Regions from separate parts of the Streptomyces sp. NPDC059355 genome, predicted to be linked through region 3. Evidence: riboswitches for the same ligand, from Rfam matches in the RefSeq annotation. Region 3 holds a riboswitch; each other region holds the start of a gene.
The links. A riboswitch is a leader RNA that binds a small molecule or an ion and turns the genes downstream of it on or off. The one in region 3 is predicted to bind cyclic di-AMP.
Positions count from the first base shown of each region.

Region 1: another riboswitch for cyclic di-AMP. It lies ahead of ACFXGI_RS29265 (transglycosylase family protein); the one in region 3 lies ahead of ACFXGI_RS25120 (M23 family metallopeptidase).
Region 2: another riboswitch for cyclic di-AMP. It lies ahead of ACFXGI_RS10115 (peptidoglycan DD-metalloendopeptidase family protein); the one in region 3 lies ahead of ACFXGI_RS25120 (M23 family metallopeptidase).

Region 1 is NZ_JBHYXN010000038.1:60,528-65,843, forward strand. It holds gene eno (phosphopyruvate hydratase) at 1-334, opposite strand, end outside; gene ACFXGI_RS29265 (transglycosylase family protein) at 600-1,298, opposite strand; cyclic di-AMP (ydaO/yuaA leader) riboswitch at 1,301-1,471, opposite strand; gene ACFXGI_RS29270 (transglycosylase family protein) at 1,754-2,773, opposite strand; gene ACFXGI_RS29275 (cytochrome P450) at 2,876-4,159, opposite strand; gene ACFXGI_RS29280 (globin domain-containing protein) at 4,281-5,316, shown strand, end outside.
Region 2 is NZ_JBHYXN010000008.1:17,239-22,554, reverse strand. It holds gene ACFXGI_RS10125 (aspartate aminotransferase family protein) at 1-842, shown strand, start outside; gene ACFXGI_RS10120 (tyrosine-protein phosphatase) at 871-1,689, opposite strand; cyclic di-AMP (ydaO/yuaA leader) riboswitch at 1,968-2,176, shown strand; gene ACFXGI_RS10115 (peptidoglycan DD-metalloendopeptidase family protein) at 2,181-3,161, shown strand; gene ACFXGI_RS10110 (SGNH/GDSL hydrolase family protein) at 3,328-4,110, shown strand; gene ACFXGI_RS10105 (MBL fold metallo-hydrolase) at 4,281-5,316, shown strand, end outside.
Region 3 is NZ_JBHYXN010000028.1:70,354-75,669, forward strand. It holds gene ACFXGI_RS25115 (GntR family transcriptional regulator) at 1-503, opposite strand, end outside; gene ACFXGI_RS25120 (M23 family metallopeptidase) at 682-1,476, opposite strand; cyclic di-AMP (ydaO/yuaA leader) riboswitch at 1,489-1,648, opposite strand; gene ACFXGI_RS25125 (M16 family metallopeptidase) at 1,833-3,200, opposite strand; gene ACFXGI_RS25130 (M16 family metallopeptidase) at 3,221-4,579, opposite strand; gene ACFXGI_RS25135 (DNA topoisomerase (ATP-hydrolyzing) subunit A) at 4,831-5,316, shown strand, end outside.

The DNA.
Region 1 (5,316 bases), on a different contig from region 3:
CGTTGGCGCCGAGGGAGCCCTTGTTCTCGGTGGCGTCCAGGTCGATCATGGCCTGGTCGATCAGGCGCTGCTCGGTGGCGTCGTAGCCGACGAGCTCCGGGCCGAGCTGCTCGATGACGGCGAGGACGGCCTTCTCGACACCCTTGCCCATGTAACGGTTGGGGTCACCGTCGCGGAGCTCAACGGCCTCGAAGGCACCGGTGGAGGCGCCGGACGGAACTGCAGCACGGCCGGTGCTGCCATCGTCGAGGCCCACCTCGACCTCGACCGTGGGGTTGCCTCGGGAGTCCAGGATTTCCCGGGCTACGACGACGTCGATGGACGGCACGAGCATCTCCTTCTGGGATGTGACGCTGGGTGTGCGGTGGCATGTCGGGCCGTGGGATGGCCCCGCCGCCTAGAGCCTAACCGGCTCCGGGCACTGGGCCGGCCGACCGCCCGCCCCCTGGGACGAAAAAGGGCCCGAATACCCGTCTTCCGGTACATAGGGATCTCGACCACCGGCACAAACGCCGCCGCCCGGCGCGTGAGGGGAAGACGCGCCGGGCGGTCGGGCTGCCGCGGCGCCGCTCGGGCGGCCGCGGTTGTCACTGCAGGATTCAGCTGAGCTTCAGCTTCTGACCCGGGAAGATCAGGTCGGCGTCCGAGACGATGTCCTTGTTGAGCTCGAAGAGCTTCTCCCAGCCACCCTTGACGCCGTTGGCCTCGGCGATGGTGCCCAGGGTGTCGCCGGGCTTGACCTCGTACGAGCCGTTGCCGGTCTTCACGGCCGGGGCGGCCTCGGCGCGCTCGGAGCGGGTGACCGGCGCGGGGGTCTCGCGCTTGGTCTCCTTCTTCGGCTCGGTCTTCTTCGGCTGGGTCTTCTTGGTCTCGGTCTTCGTCTCCGTCTTCTTCGGGGTGTCGGTCGTACCACCGCCGGTGTAAGAGGAGTTGGAGAGGCCGACGCCGCAGGACGGCCACGCGCCCTTGCCCTGGCCCTTGAGGACCTTCTCGGCGATGGCTATCTGCTGCGACTTGGAGGCCTGGTTGGCCTGCGCGGCGTACGCCTTGCCGCCGTACGCGGCCCACGTCGAGGACGAGAACTGCAGGCCGCCGTAGTAGCCGTTGCCCGTGTTGATGGACCAGTTGCCGCCGGACTCGCACTGCGCGACGCGGTCCCACTCGCCCGCGGTGGCGGCGGAGGCCGAGCCGGCCGCCATCAGGGGGGCGGCGACGACGACACCGGTGACACCGGCGAGCGTGACGATGCGAACGGCCTTGGAGGCGCGGCGGTGCTTGCCCTTGCCGGAATTCAGCATGGAGTTCTCCTCACCGACGCCTACGAGGTGAGCTGTCGGGTTCGGGCTGATGAGTGCCCGGCCGTGCGACGTGGCGCACGACTTAACCCCTAGCCGTTTCCTTGCCGTCTCTCAACGGCCGGTCCCGGCACCTACCTTGGTTCCCCCGCTCCTGCCTTCGGCGCTTGACGCGACGACTGTTCCCTCCGTCCGCCGGCAGGATTCGGCGATGCGGTCGAAGGAGCCCGCGGTGGCGGGCGACTCAGAAGGTAGACAGGTCTCTCCCCGATGTTCAACGAGGAACACCGGGGAGAAACGGCCCCTACTTGCGCCCTCCTTACGTGCATTTGCGCAGGTGAGGGCGGGGTTTGCAGAAGGCTCCAGGCGGGACACGCCAGTTGACCGGAAGAGACACATGTCTCACTTGCAGATAACGGACATTCAGCCCTTTCCGGGTGTCCGAAGTGCCGCTGTTTTTAACTTAGATCCAGATTTTGACCAGGCGTGATCAGATTGGCGTCCTTGCCGATGACCTGCTCGTTGGCCTGGTAGAGCGCGTTCCAGCCGCCCTTGACCCCCTTGGCGGAGGCGATGGTCGCCAGACTGTCGCCCGCCTGGACCGTGTACGAGGGATCCGACGCCGCGCGAGAGGTGACGGGCGCCTCAAGAGCGGCCGTACCGCGGTGCTTACCGGTGCCGGAGGGGTCCGGGATGCCCGCCGGGTCGGTGGTGGCACCCGGGGTGCCCGGGGCCGCGGGGGCGGTGGGAGCGGTCGGGTCCGTCGGGGTGCCGGGCGCGGTCGGGTTCCCCGGGGCCGTCGGGTCGGCGGGCGCGGTCGGGGTGCCCGGGGTCGTCGGGTCGCCGGGGGTGCCCGGGAGCACCGGGGCGGTCGGCGAGGTGGACGGCACGTCCGGGTCGGGCATGACGGGCAGTCCGCTGCTGGGCGCGAGCGGCGCCGGCGGAAGCGTGAAGACCGGGGCCGGAGCCGGGGTGGGGGCGCCGAAGTCGTGCGCCTTCGCGCCGGAACCGCCGGCCGGGACCGAGTCGTCGGGGCGCGAGGCGCTCGGAGCGATCGGGGCGAGCGTGCCGGGCAGGCCCGGGTCCACGGTCGCCGCGGGGCCCTGCTGGGTCAGTCCGGCCGACTCCGAGCAGTGCCCGAACGCCTGGGCGCCCCGGGTGCCCAGCACGCGCTCGGCGACGGCGATCTGCTGCGAACGGCTGGCGAGGTCGGGGCGCTCGGCGAACTCCAGGCCGCCCGAGGCCTTCCACTCCTCCTGCGTGAACGAAAGTCCGCCGTAGGACCCGCTGCCGGAGTTGGCGCTCCAGGAGCCGCCGCTCTCGCACTCGGCGACCTTGTCCCACGTGGAGGTCTCGGCTGCGCTCGCGCCGGTGGCGGCGAGCAGCGGCAGGGCCAACGCGGAACCGGTGACTCCGGCGGTGACGACTATCGCGGGTACCTGGCGGGGGCGTCTGTGGCGGCCGTTCCCGGAACGCATGAGCTGCACCTTTCGCATAACGACTGGGTAACGGCAGAACCTAGCCTTCTTAGCACGCGAGTAACAACTCTTGACGGGGGCTGACTTGCGGTCAGCTGACGTTCAGGGGTTTCGGGCTGTGAACTTCACGGGAAGGGTGCGCAGGCCACGCATGATCAGACCCCCGCGCCAGCGAAGCTCGTTGGGCGGAACAGCGAGTTCCAGATCCGGCAGACGCGTCAGCAAAGTCGCAAGCGCCGTCTGTCCCTCAAGTCGTGCGAGCGGAGCACCCAGGCAGTAGTGGATTCCGTGCCCGTATCCGAGGTGCTGGTTGTCGGTACGGGAGAGGTCGAGGGTGTCCGGATCGGCGAACCGCTCGGGGTCCCGGTCGGCCGCGGCGAGGACGACGAGCACGGGATCGCCGGCCGCGACGTCCTGGCCGCCGAGGGTCAGCGGCTCGGTGGCGAACCGCCAGGTGGCCAGCTCGACGGGCCCGTCGTAGCGCAGCAGCTCCTCGATGCCGGTCTCCAGCAGGCCGCTCTCGCCGGCGGCGAGGGAGTCCTGGAGGCGGGTGCGCTGATCGGGGTTCATGAAGAGGGAGTGGACGCCGTTGCCGATGAGGTTGACCGTCGTCTCGAATCCGGCGAACAGCAGGATGAAGGCCATCGCGGTGGCCTCGGCCTCCGTCAGGTGGTCACCGTGGTCGCTCGCGCGGATCAGGTCCGAAATCAGGTCATTGCCCAGATCATCCCGTTTGCGGTGGATGAGTTCGCCGAGATAGGTCCGCATCTGCTTCACGGAGCGGGCGACCCCGCCGCGCGGACCGCCGCCGTGCCGGATCATCATCCCGGCCCAGTCGCGGAAGTCGTCCTGGTCCTCGCGCGGTACGCCGAGCATCTCGCAGATGGCGTAGATGGGGAGCGGGAAGGCGAATTCGTGGATGAGGTCCGCTTCCCCCCGGCTCGCGAACTGCTCGATGAGGTGGTCGGTCAGTTCCTGCACCCGCGGGGTGAACTCGGCCACTCTGCGCGGGGTGAACGCCTTCGACACCAGCCGCCGCAGCCGCGTGTGGTCCGGCGGGTCGATGTTGAGCAGATGCGTCATCAGCTCCGCCTTGCGCTCCCCCGGGATGCCGGTCTTGCCCTTGGCGTGCGCCGGCTCCGCGTGGTGCGCCGGATTCTTGCTGAGCCGCTGGTCGGCGAGGGCCTGGCGGGCGTCCGCGTACCGGGTGACCAGCCAGGCCTCGACCCCGCTCGGCAGCTTGGTGCGGTGCACCGGGGAGTGCTCGCGCAGCCAGGCGTACGCCGGGTACGGATCGGTGGCGAACTCCCAGTCGAACAGGGTCGGGCCCTGGGGAGGGGTGCCGTCTTCGGGGGCTGCGGGGGCTGCGGGGGTCGGCTCATGCACCCGCTGACCGTATCCCGCGCGCCCGCCGCCATCCCATATGGGTGGTTCGCCGCGGCTGTCCGCAGATCCGCCATCCCTTGACCTCACGTTCCCCGGCGTTCCTACTTTCGGTCTTGTGGATGTGAGGATCTTGAAGAGCAGCTTCGCGGTGGTCGAGAGAAGGGCCGAGCACGCGGTCAAGTACTTCTACTCCCACCTCTTCTGGCACAACCCCGGGATCCGCGAGCTCTTCCCGGCCTCCGCCGAGGACATGGAACGCCAGCGAGACCGGCTCTTCGCCGCGCTGACCCACGTGGTCGCCCGCCTCGACGACGACGAGAGCCTGCTCCCCTATCTCCACGACCTCGGCCGCGACCACCGCAAGTTCCTCGCCGGCCCCGAGCACTACGCGGCCCTCGGCGCCAGCCTCCTCGCCGCGCTCGCCCGGACCTGCGGCGAGACCTGGACCCCGACCGTGGAGAAGGCCTGGTCCGAGGCGTACCAGATGATCGCCGACGCCATGACGGCCGGGGCCGCCGCGAGCGAGGACCCGCCGTGGTGGGACGCCGAGATCGTGCGCCACCTCCAGTACGGGGAGGACATAGCGGTGCTGACCCTGCGCCCGCACGCCCCCTTCCCCCATCTCCCCGGCCAGTACGCGAGCGTGAGCTGCGAGCGGGTCCCGAGGGTCTGGCGCACGTACTCCATCGGGAACGCCCCGCGCCCGGACGGCACCCTCGACCTGCACGTCAGCCGTATCGAGGGCGGCCGGCTCAGCACCGCCCTGGTCCGCGAGGCCCGGCCCGGCGAGGTGCTGCGGCTCGGCGCGGCCGGCGGGCAGCTGACGCTGCGCCGCGCCGACCGGCCCGTCAGCCTCATCGCGGCGGGCACCGGCTGGGCGCCGATCCGGGCCATGGTGGAGGAGCTCGCCGGGGAGCCTCCCGATCGGGACGTACGGCTCTTCGTCGTCGCCCGGGACCCGGCGCACCTGTACGACCGCCCGCTGATCGACGAGTACGCCGCCTCCTTCGGCCGGCTCGGCGTCACCTACATCACGCCCGCCCCCGGGCTCCACCGCGACCAGGCCACCGGGCGGCTCGCGACCGCTCTCGGCCACCGGGCCATGTGGCCCGAGCAGGACGTCTATCTCAGCGGGCCGCCGCCGTTCGTCGAGCAGA
Region 2 (5,316 bases), on a different contig from region 3:
CCCTCGGAGACCTGGCGGCCCTGGAGCGGGAGCTGAAGCGAGGGGACGTCGCCGCCTTCGTCGTGGAGCCGATCCAGGGCAAGGGCGTACTCGCGGCCCCGCCGGGATTCCTGCGGGCGGCGCAGGAGCTGCTGCACCGGCACAAGGCGTTGCTGATCGCGGACGAGGTGCAGACGGGCCTCGGCCGGACGGGCGATTTCTACGCGTACCAGCATGATCCGGGCGTGGAGCCGGACCTGGTGTGCGTGGCCAAGGCCCTTTCGGGCGGCTACGTACCGGTGGGTGCGACCCTAGGCAAGGACTGGATCTTCAAGAAGGTCTACTCGTCGATGGACCGGGTGCTCGTGCACTCCGCCAGCTTCGGCTCCAACGCGCAGGCGATGGCGGCCGGGCTGGCGGTGCTCTCCGTCATGGAGGACGAGTCGGTGGTCGCGAACGCGCGCGCGACGGGCGACCTGCTGCGCGGGCGGCTCGCGGCACTCGTGGACGAGTACGAGCTGCTCCACGAGGTGCGCGGGCGTGGCCTGATGATCGGCATCGAGTTCGGGCGGCCGTCCTCGCTCGGGCTGCGCAGCCGGTGGACCATGCTCCAGGCGGCCCGCAAGGGGCTCTTCGCACAGATGGTCGTGGTGCCGCTGCTGCAGAAGCACCGGATCCTGACGCAGGTGTCGGGCGACCACCTGGAGGTCATCAAGCTCATCCCGCCGCTGATCGTGGACGAGGGGGACGTCGACCGGTTCGTCTCGGCCTTCCGCGAGGTCATGGACGAGGCGCACGGCGGGGGCGCCCTGATGTGGGACTTCGGCAGGACACTGGTGAAGCAGGCCGTCGGCGGCGGCTGACGGCCTGCTCCTCATCGCGGGGGCCGGCTCAGTCGAGCAGCCGGTCCCGCAGCCGGCCGAGGGTCTCGGCCGTGAGTCCGAGGCCCTCGGCGAGGTACCGGTCGACCCCGCCCCAGTGTCCGTCGATGGCGTCGAAGGCGGCCGTCAGGTACTCGGCGCGGGCGTCGAACAGCGGCGAGAGCAGTTCCATCACCTCGGGGGAGCGGGCCTCGGGCGCATCGCTGCCGCGGCGCACGCGGTAGCGGCGGTGCGGGGCGTTGGACTCCAGGTAGTCCACCACGATCGCCTCCCGCCCGACGCCCAGCGCGAGCAGGGTGACGGCGATCGACAGGCCGGCCCGGTCCTTGCCTGCCGCGCAGTGCATGAGCGCCGGAACGCTGTCCTCGGCGAGGGCGTGCAGGACCCGGCCGTGCTCGGCGGTGCGCTTCTCGATCATCGTGCGGTACGAGTTGGCCATCCGGTCGGCGGCCTTTCCGTCGCCGAGGAGCCCGCGGAGCTGCTCGACGTCGCCGTCGCGGACCATCTTCCAGAATTCCTTGCCGTCGGCCGGATCCGACAGCGGGATGTTGACGTTCCGTACGCCGGGGAGCTCGACGTCGGGCCCCTCCAAAGCGTGGTCGGCGTTGTTGCGGAAGTCGAAGATGGTGTGCAGACCGAGCGACGCGAGGAATTCTGCATCGGTTTCGGTGGCATGTGCCAGATGTCCGCTACGGAACAGTTTTCCCGGCTTGACCCTCCGCCCGTCGGTGGTTGGGAGGCCGCCCACGTCACGGAAGTTGCGCACTTCCGAGAGCTCGGGCTCCGGTACGGGCTCCGTCCGCGGGGGCCGGGGTATCTGCTGGGTCACGGGAACTCCTCCGCATCGTCGTGGCGTGTCCGAATTACACTACTTGGGGCCAACTTGCCATAACCGGAGGCGAGATCGGGCACGGCCCCGTGAGCCAGATCATACGGTGACCGTGAGTGCCTGATCGTCAAAGTCGAATGGCCCGGCCGGAGGGGTTGTTGGTGCCGGGGAATGGACGGAGGGTGACCGGAATTCCGGTGGATTCCCGGTTCTGTGAATCCGTCAGGAAATTCGTGGCTTGTTCGGTGTGGCTCAACTCGATTACCTTCGCGATCGATCCGGATGGACCGCCGAATCCTGCCGCCGTCCGGAAACCGCACCCGACTATTCACGCGCGCGGCAGGAGCGGGGGAACCAGGTAGGCCGCTGTTCCCGATCATTCGCATCGGAACAGCTCGGGGTGAAGCCGTTCATGTTCTGTTCACGGACGGCCGGACATCTCCAGTCCGAACCCGACAGCTCACCTCGCAGGCGACGGAGAGGAATTCGCCATGCCTGCAAAGGGTAAGCACCGACGTCCCAAGTCCCGTTCCGTGGCGCGCGGCTTCGCCGTCGCGGGCACCGGCGGTGCGGCCCTCGCGCTGCCGCTGCTGGGTGCCGCCGGCGCCCAGGCGGCCGGAGCCCCGGCCGCCGCGCCCGCCGCCGCACCCGTGCAGGCGCCGCAGCTTCCGGCGGCGCCGCAGGCCGCGCCCGCCGCTGTCGCGCAGGGCTCTCCCGCCACTTCGGCCGTCTACACGGTCGTGCCGGGGGACTACCTCTCCAAGATCGCCCAGGACCGCCACCTCTCGGGCGGCTGGCAGCAGCTGTACGCCGACAACCGCGAGGCCGTCGGCGCCGACCCCTCGCTGATCCACCCCGGGCTGAAGCTGACCCTCGCCGCGAAGGGCGAGGCTCCCGCGCGGAAGGCGGCCCCGGCCCCGGCGAAGAAGTCCTCGGCCGCGGCCTCGGCTGCGGACCCGGCCTCGAAGGCGAAGGGCTCCGCGGACGCCGCGCCGGCCCCTGCCCCCGCCGCCGCTCCCGCCAAGAAGAGCACCGCCGTCAAGTCCGCCGCCGCGGTGAGCGCCGCCGGCTTCGTCGCCCCCGTCGGCGGTGGCGGCATCTCCACCCCGTACAAGACCCCCGGCGCCATGTGGTCCAGCGGTTACCACACCGGTGTCGACTTCATCGCGAGCTCCGGCACCACCGTCCGTGCCGTCGGCGCGGGCACCGTGGTCTCCGCGGGCTGGGGCGGTGCGTACGGCAACGAGGTCGTCATCCGGCACGCGGACGGCAAGTACTCCCAGTACGGCCACCTGTCCCAGCTCTCCGTCTCGGTCGGCCAGAGCGTCACCGGCGGCCAGACCATCGGCCTCTCCGGCTCCACCGGCAACTCGACCGGCCCGCACCTGCACTTCGAGATCCGCACCGGGCCGTCCTACGGCTCGGACATCGACCCGCTGGCCTACCTCCGCTCGAAGGGTGTGAGCATCTGACGGCTCCCGCCGTCGGAGAGGCAGTCGGACACGTGAGGCCGGGACCCGAGGGGGGTCCCGGCCTCACGCGCTGTTATTCCGTACCGACCGGGTGGTATAGATCACGGTCCGTCAACCCCTGCCTACGGTGGCGTAGGTCACGCACCGGGGTGAAGGATGTGTTCTCGTGGCAGCGACGACGACACTCAAGACCATCGGCTCGTACGCGGCGATCGGGGACAGCTTCACCGAGGGTGTGGGGGACCCGGGACCCGGGGAGACCTTTCTCGGCTGGGCGGACCGACTGGCCGTACTCCTGGCCGATCAGCGCGAGGAAAACGAATTCCGGTACGCGAACCTGGCCGTGCGGGGGCGCCTCCTCGACCAGATCGTGGCCGAGCAGGTCCCGCGGGCCAAGGAGCTCGCACCCGACCTGGTGAGCTTCTGCGCGGGCGGGAACGACATCATCCGGCCCGGCAGCGACCCGGACGACGTGGCGGAGCGGTTCGAGGCGGCGGTCGCCGACCTCACCGGAGCGGTCGGCCGGGTCATGATCACCACGGGCTTCGACACCCGCGGCGTTCCGGTCCTCAAGCACCTGCGGGGCAAGGTGGCGACGTACAGCGCGCACGTGCGCGCCATCGCCGACCGGTACGACTGCCCGGTGCTCGACCTGTGGTCGCTGAAGTCCGTACAGGACCGGCGGGCATGGGACGACGACCGGCTGCACCTCTCACCGGAGGGGCACACCCGGGTCGCGCTGCGCGCCGCCCAGGTACTGGGGCTGGAGGTGCCGGCCGATCCCGACCAGCCGTGGCCGCCCCAACAGCCGCGCGGCTCGGTGGACGTGACCCGGGACAACATCCAGTGGGCCCGGGAGTACCTGGTGCCGTGGATCGGACGGCGGCTGCGCGGGGAGTCCTCGGGGGACCACGTGGAGGCGAAGCGTCCGGACCTGCTGCCGCTGTAGCGCGCAGGGGGCGGGTCCGGGGGGAACGGGCCGGCGGGGGCGGTCGTGGAGGCGGCGCGAGAACGGGGGCGCGCGGCGGAATCCTTCGAGGCCGGTGCGCGTTGGCATGGTGGTAGACCGGTATTCCCTACGGCCTCACGACCATCCGCCCCACCCTCCCAGGAGGCGCTTTGACCGGCTCCCGTCCCCTGCGTCCTCGGCTGCGCGCCTTGCGGCCCGAAGCCTTCGGCGCGGATCCGTCCGGCGCCCGCCTGGAGCGGATCCGGCGATCGCCGAACTTCGCCGACGGCGTCTTCCAGAACCCGGTCGGGGCCCGGACCAGGCCCTCCGGCTCCATGATGGAGTTCGCCAAGATCTACTTCCACAAGGAGCAGCGGACCCGGCGCAACCCCGGCGCGCCGATCCCGGTGTATCCGACGACGCTCGCCGAGCTGGCGAAGCCGCCGGTGAGCGGGTTGCGCCTGACCTGGATGGGGCACTCGGGCGTGCTCGCGGAGATCGACGGGCGGCGGGTGCTGTTCGACCCGGTGTGGGGTGAGCGGTGCTCCCCGTTCCCGTTCGCCGGTCCCAAGCGGCTGCACCCCGCGCCCGTACCGCTGGCCTCGCTGGGGCCGGTCGACGTCGTGGTGATCTCGCACGACCACTACGACCACCTCGACCTGCCGACGATCAAGGAGCTGGCCGGGACGGACACGGTCTTCGCCGTCCCGCTCGGCGTGGGCGCCCACCTGGAGCGCTGGGGCGTGTCACCGGACCGGCTGCGCGAGCTCGACTGGAACGAGGCCACGGAGGTCGCGGGGCTCTCGCTGACGGCGACCCCGGCACGGCACTTCTGCGGGAGGGGCCTGCGCAACCAGCAGAACACCCTGTGGGCCTCGTGGGTGGTCGCGGGCGACGAGCACCGGATCTTCCACAGCGGCGACACCGGGTACTTCCCCGGGTTCGCGGAGATCGGCGCTGCGCACGGCCCCTTCGACGCCACGATGATCCAGATCGGTGCGTACTCGGAGTACTGGCCCGACATCCACATGACTCCCGAGGAGGGCATGCAGGCCCACCTCGACCTCCAGGGCGGCATCCCGCACGGCACGATGCTCCCGATCCACTGGGGCACCTTCAATCTGGCGCTGCACCCGTGGGACGAGCCGGGCGAGGGCACCGTGGCCGCCGCCGAGGCCACCGGGGCGGCGATCGCACTGCCGATCC
Region 3 (5,316 bases):
TCCACGGGCCGGGCCGGCGCCTCCACGGCGTACATCCAGGCGACCTTGTGCCGCATCTGCGTGAGCAGCGCGATCAGCCCGGGGCTGCCGGAGGCCTGTGCGAGGGTCTCGTGGAACCAGCCGCCCAGGGACCGCAGATCCTCCCCCTGGCCCCGTCTGGCCCGCTCCTGGCCCAGCCTGACCAGCCCGCGCAGCACCTTGAGGTGGCCCTCGGTACGCCGCCGGGCCGCGCGGGCCGCCGCCAGCGGCTCCAGCAGCAGCCGCAGCTCCAGGAGGTCGGCCGCCTCCTGCTCGGTGGGCTCGGCGACGCAGGCGCCCGCGTGCCGGCGGGTGGTGACGAAGCCCTCGGACTCCAGGGTCCGCAGCGCCTCGCGGACGGGGACGCGGGAGACGCCGTACCGGCGGGCCAGCAGTTCCTCGGTCAGCCGGGCACCCGGTTCGAAGACCCCTGAGACGATGTCTTCGCGGATTGCCGTGCATACCGCGTGCGCAGGAATACGCAAGTCCGGACCTCCGCCTATTTCCGACTGCCGACGCCATTGCCGCGACCGTATCCCGATCGTACGGGGACTCTATTGCACTACGCGATAAATTCCGAGTGCGGGCGTGAATAGCGGAGGTTTACGGCCAACACGAAGGCCCCGGCTCGGGGAGCCGGGGCCTTCGGTGGAGTGCTGCGGGTCAGACGTTGACGCCGTGCTGGCGCAGGTACGCGACCGGGTCGATGTCCGAGCCGTACTGGGCACCGGTACGGGCCTCGAAGTGCAGGTGCGGGCCGCTGGAGTTGCCGGTGGAGCCCGACAGGCCGATCTGCTGGCCGGCGGCGACCTGGTCGCCGACGGAGACGCTCAGCGAGGACATGTGGCCGTACTGCGTGTACGTGCCGTCGGCGTGCTTGATGACGACGTTGTTGCCGTACGCGCCGCCCCAGCCCGCCTCGACCACGGTGCCGAGGCCGACCGCGTGCACCGTGGTGCCCGAGGCCGCGTGGAAGTCGATGCCGGTGTGGCTGCCGGAGGACCACATGCCGCCGCCCGCGTGCCACTGGGTGCTGATGTAGGACTCGTCGACGGGGGCGACGAAGGTGTTGAGGCGCTTGCGCTCCTCCTCGCGTGCGGCACGCTCGGCGGCCTCGCGCTCGGCCTTCGCCTTCTCCTCGGCCTTCTGCCGGGCCTCGGCGGCGCGCGCCTTCGCGTCGGCCTCCGCCTTCGCCTTGAGGGCCGCGGCCTCGGCCGCGTGCTCCTGGGCATCGGCCTGGGCCTCGATCTGCCCCGGAAGGTCCTCGGCCGTCACGACGGCGTTCAGGCCGGTGTCCTCCATGGAGGGGGCCTTGTCCGACGCGGCGAACGCCGGGCCTGCGAGGGAGCCGACGACACCGGTGGTGGCGAGGGCGGCTATGCCGGCGTAACCGGCGGTCTTGCGGCTCAGACGACTGGAACCACGGTGCTTACCGGCGGCACGACTGCCAAACGCCATGAAGGGGCTGATCCTTTCCTTCCTTCTCGCCTACCGGGTTAGCTGACGGGTTCGGAGCAGGAAGGTCTCCTACGGGCCCCCTCTGACGAGGCGGTCCGATTCACCCCAGGGACACATGTGGGTCCCCGGCTCCCCAGGCTCGCGCCTGACGGGGACTCGGCGATCGCTGCCCGGTGCCGCGGATGCGGCGGGTACAACTGACGGACAGCACGGCCGACGCTAGGCGGATCATCAGTCAATCGCCAAACACACACGCGTTTTTGTTGCATACGCCACACCCCATACGAGCAACCTCTCCACGAAACAGACAAAAGGGGCCCCGGCGGACAAGCCGCCGGAGCCCCTTGAAATGTCCGTCAGTTGGTGACGACGGAGACCTCACCGAGACCGAGCGCCCGAACCGGCTCCTCGATCTGTGCCGCGTCCCCCACCAGGACCGTGACCAGGCGGTCCACCGGGAAGGCGGCCAGGACCGCCGAAGTCGCCTCCACCGTTCCCGTCTGGGCCAGCTGCGCGTACAACTGCGACTGGTAGTCGTCCGGGAGCTCCTGCTCGACCTGGTCGGCGAGCGTGCCGGCGACGGCCGCGGCCGTCTCGAACTTCAGCGGGGCCACGCCCACCAAGTTCTGCACCGCCACGTCCCGTTCGGCGTCGGTCAGGCCGCCCTCCGCGAGGGTGCGGAGCACCTTCAAGAGGTCGTCGAGCGCCGGGCCGGTGTTGGGGGTGTCCACCGAGCCGCTGATGGCGAGCATCGAGGCGCCCTTGCCGTCGGCCGTGGAGCGCAGCACCTGGCCGAAGGCGCGCACGCCGTACGTGTAGCCCTTCTCCTCGCGCAGCACCTTGTCCAGGCGCGAGGTGAGGGTGCCGCCCAGGCAGTACGTGCCGAGCACCTGCGCCGCCCAGACCCGGTCGTGCCGGTCCGGCCCGATCCGGCCGATGAGCAGCTGCGTCTGGACCGCGCCGGGCCGGTCCACGATGACCACGCGGCCGGTGTCGTCGGCGGTGACCGGCGGGACCGGGAGCGGCTCGGCGAAGTTGCCGGTCCAGGCGCCCAGGGTGTCCCCCAGGACGGCGTCCAGGTCGATGCCGGTCAGGTCGCCGACGACCACCGCGGTGGCGGTGGCGGGCCGTACGTGGGCCTCGTAGAAGGCGCGTACGGCCGCGGAGTCGATCCGGGCGACCGTCTCCTCGGTGCCCTGGCGCGGCCGGGACATCCGCAGGGTCGGCGGGAAGAGCTGCCGGGAGAGCTCCTTGGCGGCCCGGCGCTGCGGGTTGGCCAGCTCGTGCGGGATCTCGTCGAGCCGGTTGCGCACCAGCCGGTCGACCTCGCCGTCGGCGAAGGCGGGCGCGCGCAGCGCCTCGGCCACCAGGCCGAGCGCCTTGTGCAGGCGGGAGGCCGGGACCTCCAGCGAGACCCGCAGGCCCGGGTGGTCGGCGTGCGCGTCGAGCGTGGCGCCGCAGCGCTCCAGCTCGGCCGCGAACTCCTCGGCGGAGTGCTTGTCGGTTCCCTCGGACAGCGCGCGGGCCATGATGGTCGCCACGCCGTCCAGGCCCTGGGGCTCGGCGTCCAGCGGGGCGGCGAGGTTCACCTCGACGGCGACGACCTGCTGCCCGGGGCGGTGGCAGCGCAGCACGGTCAGGCCGTTGGGCAGCGAGCCGCGCTCGGGGGCCGGGAAGGCCCACGGCCGGGCCTCGCCGGCCTGGGGCTGCGGGTGGAAGGTCATCGTGACGGCTGCGGTGTCGCTCACTGCTCCGCCCCTTCGTTCTCGTCGTTCACGTCGGCCTCGTCCGCTTCCCCGGCTTCCGCCGGGAGCGGCTCGTACACCAGCACCGCGCGGTTGTCGGGGCGCAGTCGGGCCGCGGCCACGGCCTGCACCTCCTCGGCGGTGATGTCGAGGACGCGCCCGACCGCGCTGAGCGCCAGCTGCGGGTCGCCGAACAGCACCGCGAAGCGGCACAGTTCGTCGGCGCGCCCGGCCACCGTGCTCAGCCGGTCCAGCCACTCGCGCTCCAGCTGCGCCTGGGCGCGCTCCATCTCCTCGGCCGTCGGGCCCTCGGCGGCGAACCGCGCGAGCTCCTCGTCGACGGCCGCCTCGATGGCGGGCACCTCGACCCCGCTGGAGGTCTTCACGTCCAGCCAGCCCAGCGAGGGCGCGCCGGCGAGCCGCAGCATGCCGAAGCCGGCCGCGACGGCGCTCTGGTCGCGGCGTACCAGGCGGTTGTGGAGCCGGGAGGACTCGCCTCCGCCCAGGACGGTCAGCGCCACGTCGGCGGCGTCGCACTCGCGGGTGCCGTCGTGCGGGAGCCGGTAGGCGGCCATCAGCGCGCGGGCCGGAACCTCTTCGACGATCTCCTCGCGGAGCTGGCGGCCCATGATCTCGGGCAGCGTGCCGTCGCGCGGCGGCGGCTTGCCGTCGTGCCCGGGGATGGAGCCGAAGTACTTCTCGACCCAGGCGAGCGTCTGTACGGGGTCGATGGCGCCGACGACCGACAGCACCGCATTGTTGGGCGCGTAGTACGTGCGGAAGAAGGCGCGGGCGTCCTCCAGGGAGGCCGCGTCCAGGTCGGCCATGGAGCCGATCGGAGTGTGGTGGTACGGGTGGCCCTCGGGGTAGGCGAGGGCGGTCAGCTTCTCGAAGGCCGTGCCGTACGGGACGTTGTCGTACCGCTGGCGGCGCTCGTTCTTGACGACGTCGCGCTGGTTCTCCATGGACTCGTCGTCCAGGGCGGCCAGCAGCGAGCCCATGCGGTCGGCTTCCAGCCAGAGCGCGAGCTCCAGCTGGTGGGCCGGCATGGTCTCGAAGTAGTTGGTGCGCTCGAAGCTGGTGGTGCCGTTGAGCGAGCCGCCGGCCCCCTGGACCAGCTCGAAGTGCCCGTTGCCGGGTACGCTCGCCGAGCCCTGGAACATCAGGTGCTCGAAGAGGTGAGCCAGGCCGGTCCGTCCCTTGACTTCGTGGCGCGAGCCGACGTCGTACCAGAGGCAGACCGCGGCGACCGGGGTCAGGTGATCCTCGGAGAGCACCACGCGCAGGCCGTTGGCCAGCCGGTGCTCGGTCGCTGTCAGGCCGCCGGAGCCGGCCTGGGCTGTGGCCGTGTGACCCATGGGCATGTGGTCCCTTCGATCGCGATGCAGAGTTTTCCGTCAGACCTGCCACTGTATGCAAGCGCGTCGGGCACCGGAGAAGTTCCCGACTCACACTCGCCCACCCCTCCGTCCGGGGGTGACCCCAGGGTCGGAGTCGGCGTTGTCGGCGCCTCGGGCCACAATGGTCCGCGACAACCCCGTCAACGCCGATCAGACCACCCGCCAGACCCCCAGCACACTCTCTTTCTTGGTTAAGGAGCCGCGCAGCGATGGCCCGCCGCAGCACGAAGACCCCGCCGCCGGAGGATTTCGAGGAGAAGATCCTCGACATCGACGTCGTCGACGAAATGCAGGGCTCCTTCCTCGAGTACGCGTACTCGGTGATCTACTCCCGCGCCCTGCCCGACGCCCGGGACGGCATGAAGCCGGTACACCGGCGCATCGTCTACCAGATGAACGAGATGGGCCTGCGCCCCGACCGCGGCTATGTGAAGTGCGCCCGCGTCGTCGGCGAGGTCATGGGCAAGCTGCACCCGCACGGTGACGCGTCGATCTACGACGCCCTCGTGCGCATGGCCCAGCCCTTCTCGATGCGGCTGCCGCTGGTCGACGGCCACGGCAACTTCGGTTCGCTCGGCAACGACGACCCGCCGGCCGCGATGCGTTACACCGAGTGCAAGATGGCGGACGCCACGTCACTGATGACGGAGTCGATCGACGAGGACACCGTCGACTTCACCGCCAACTACGACGGC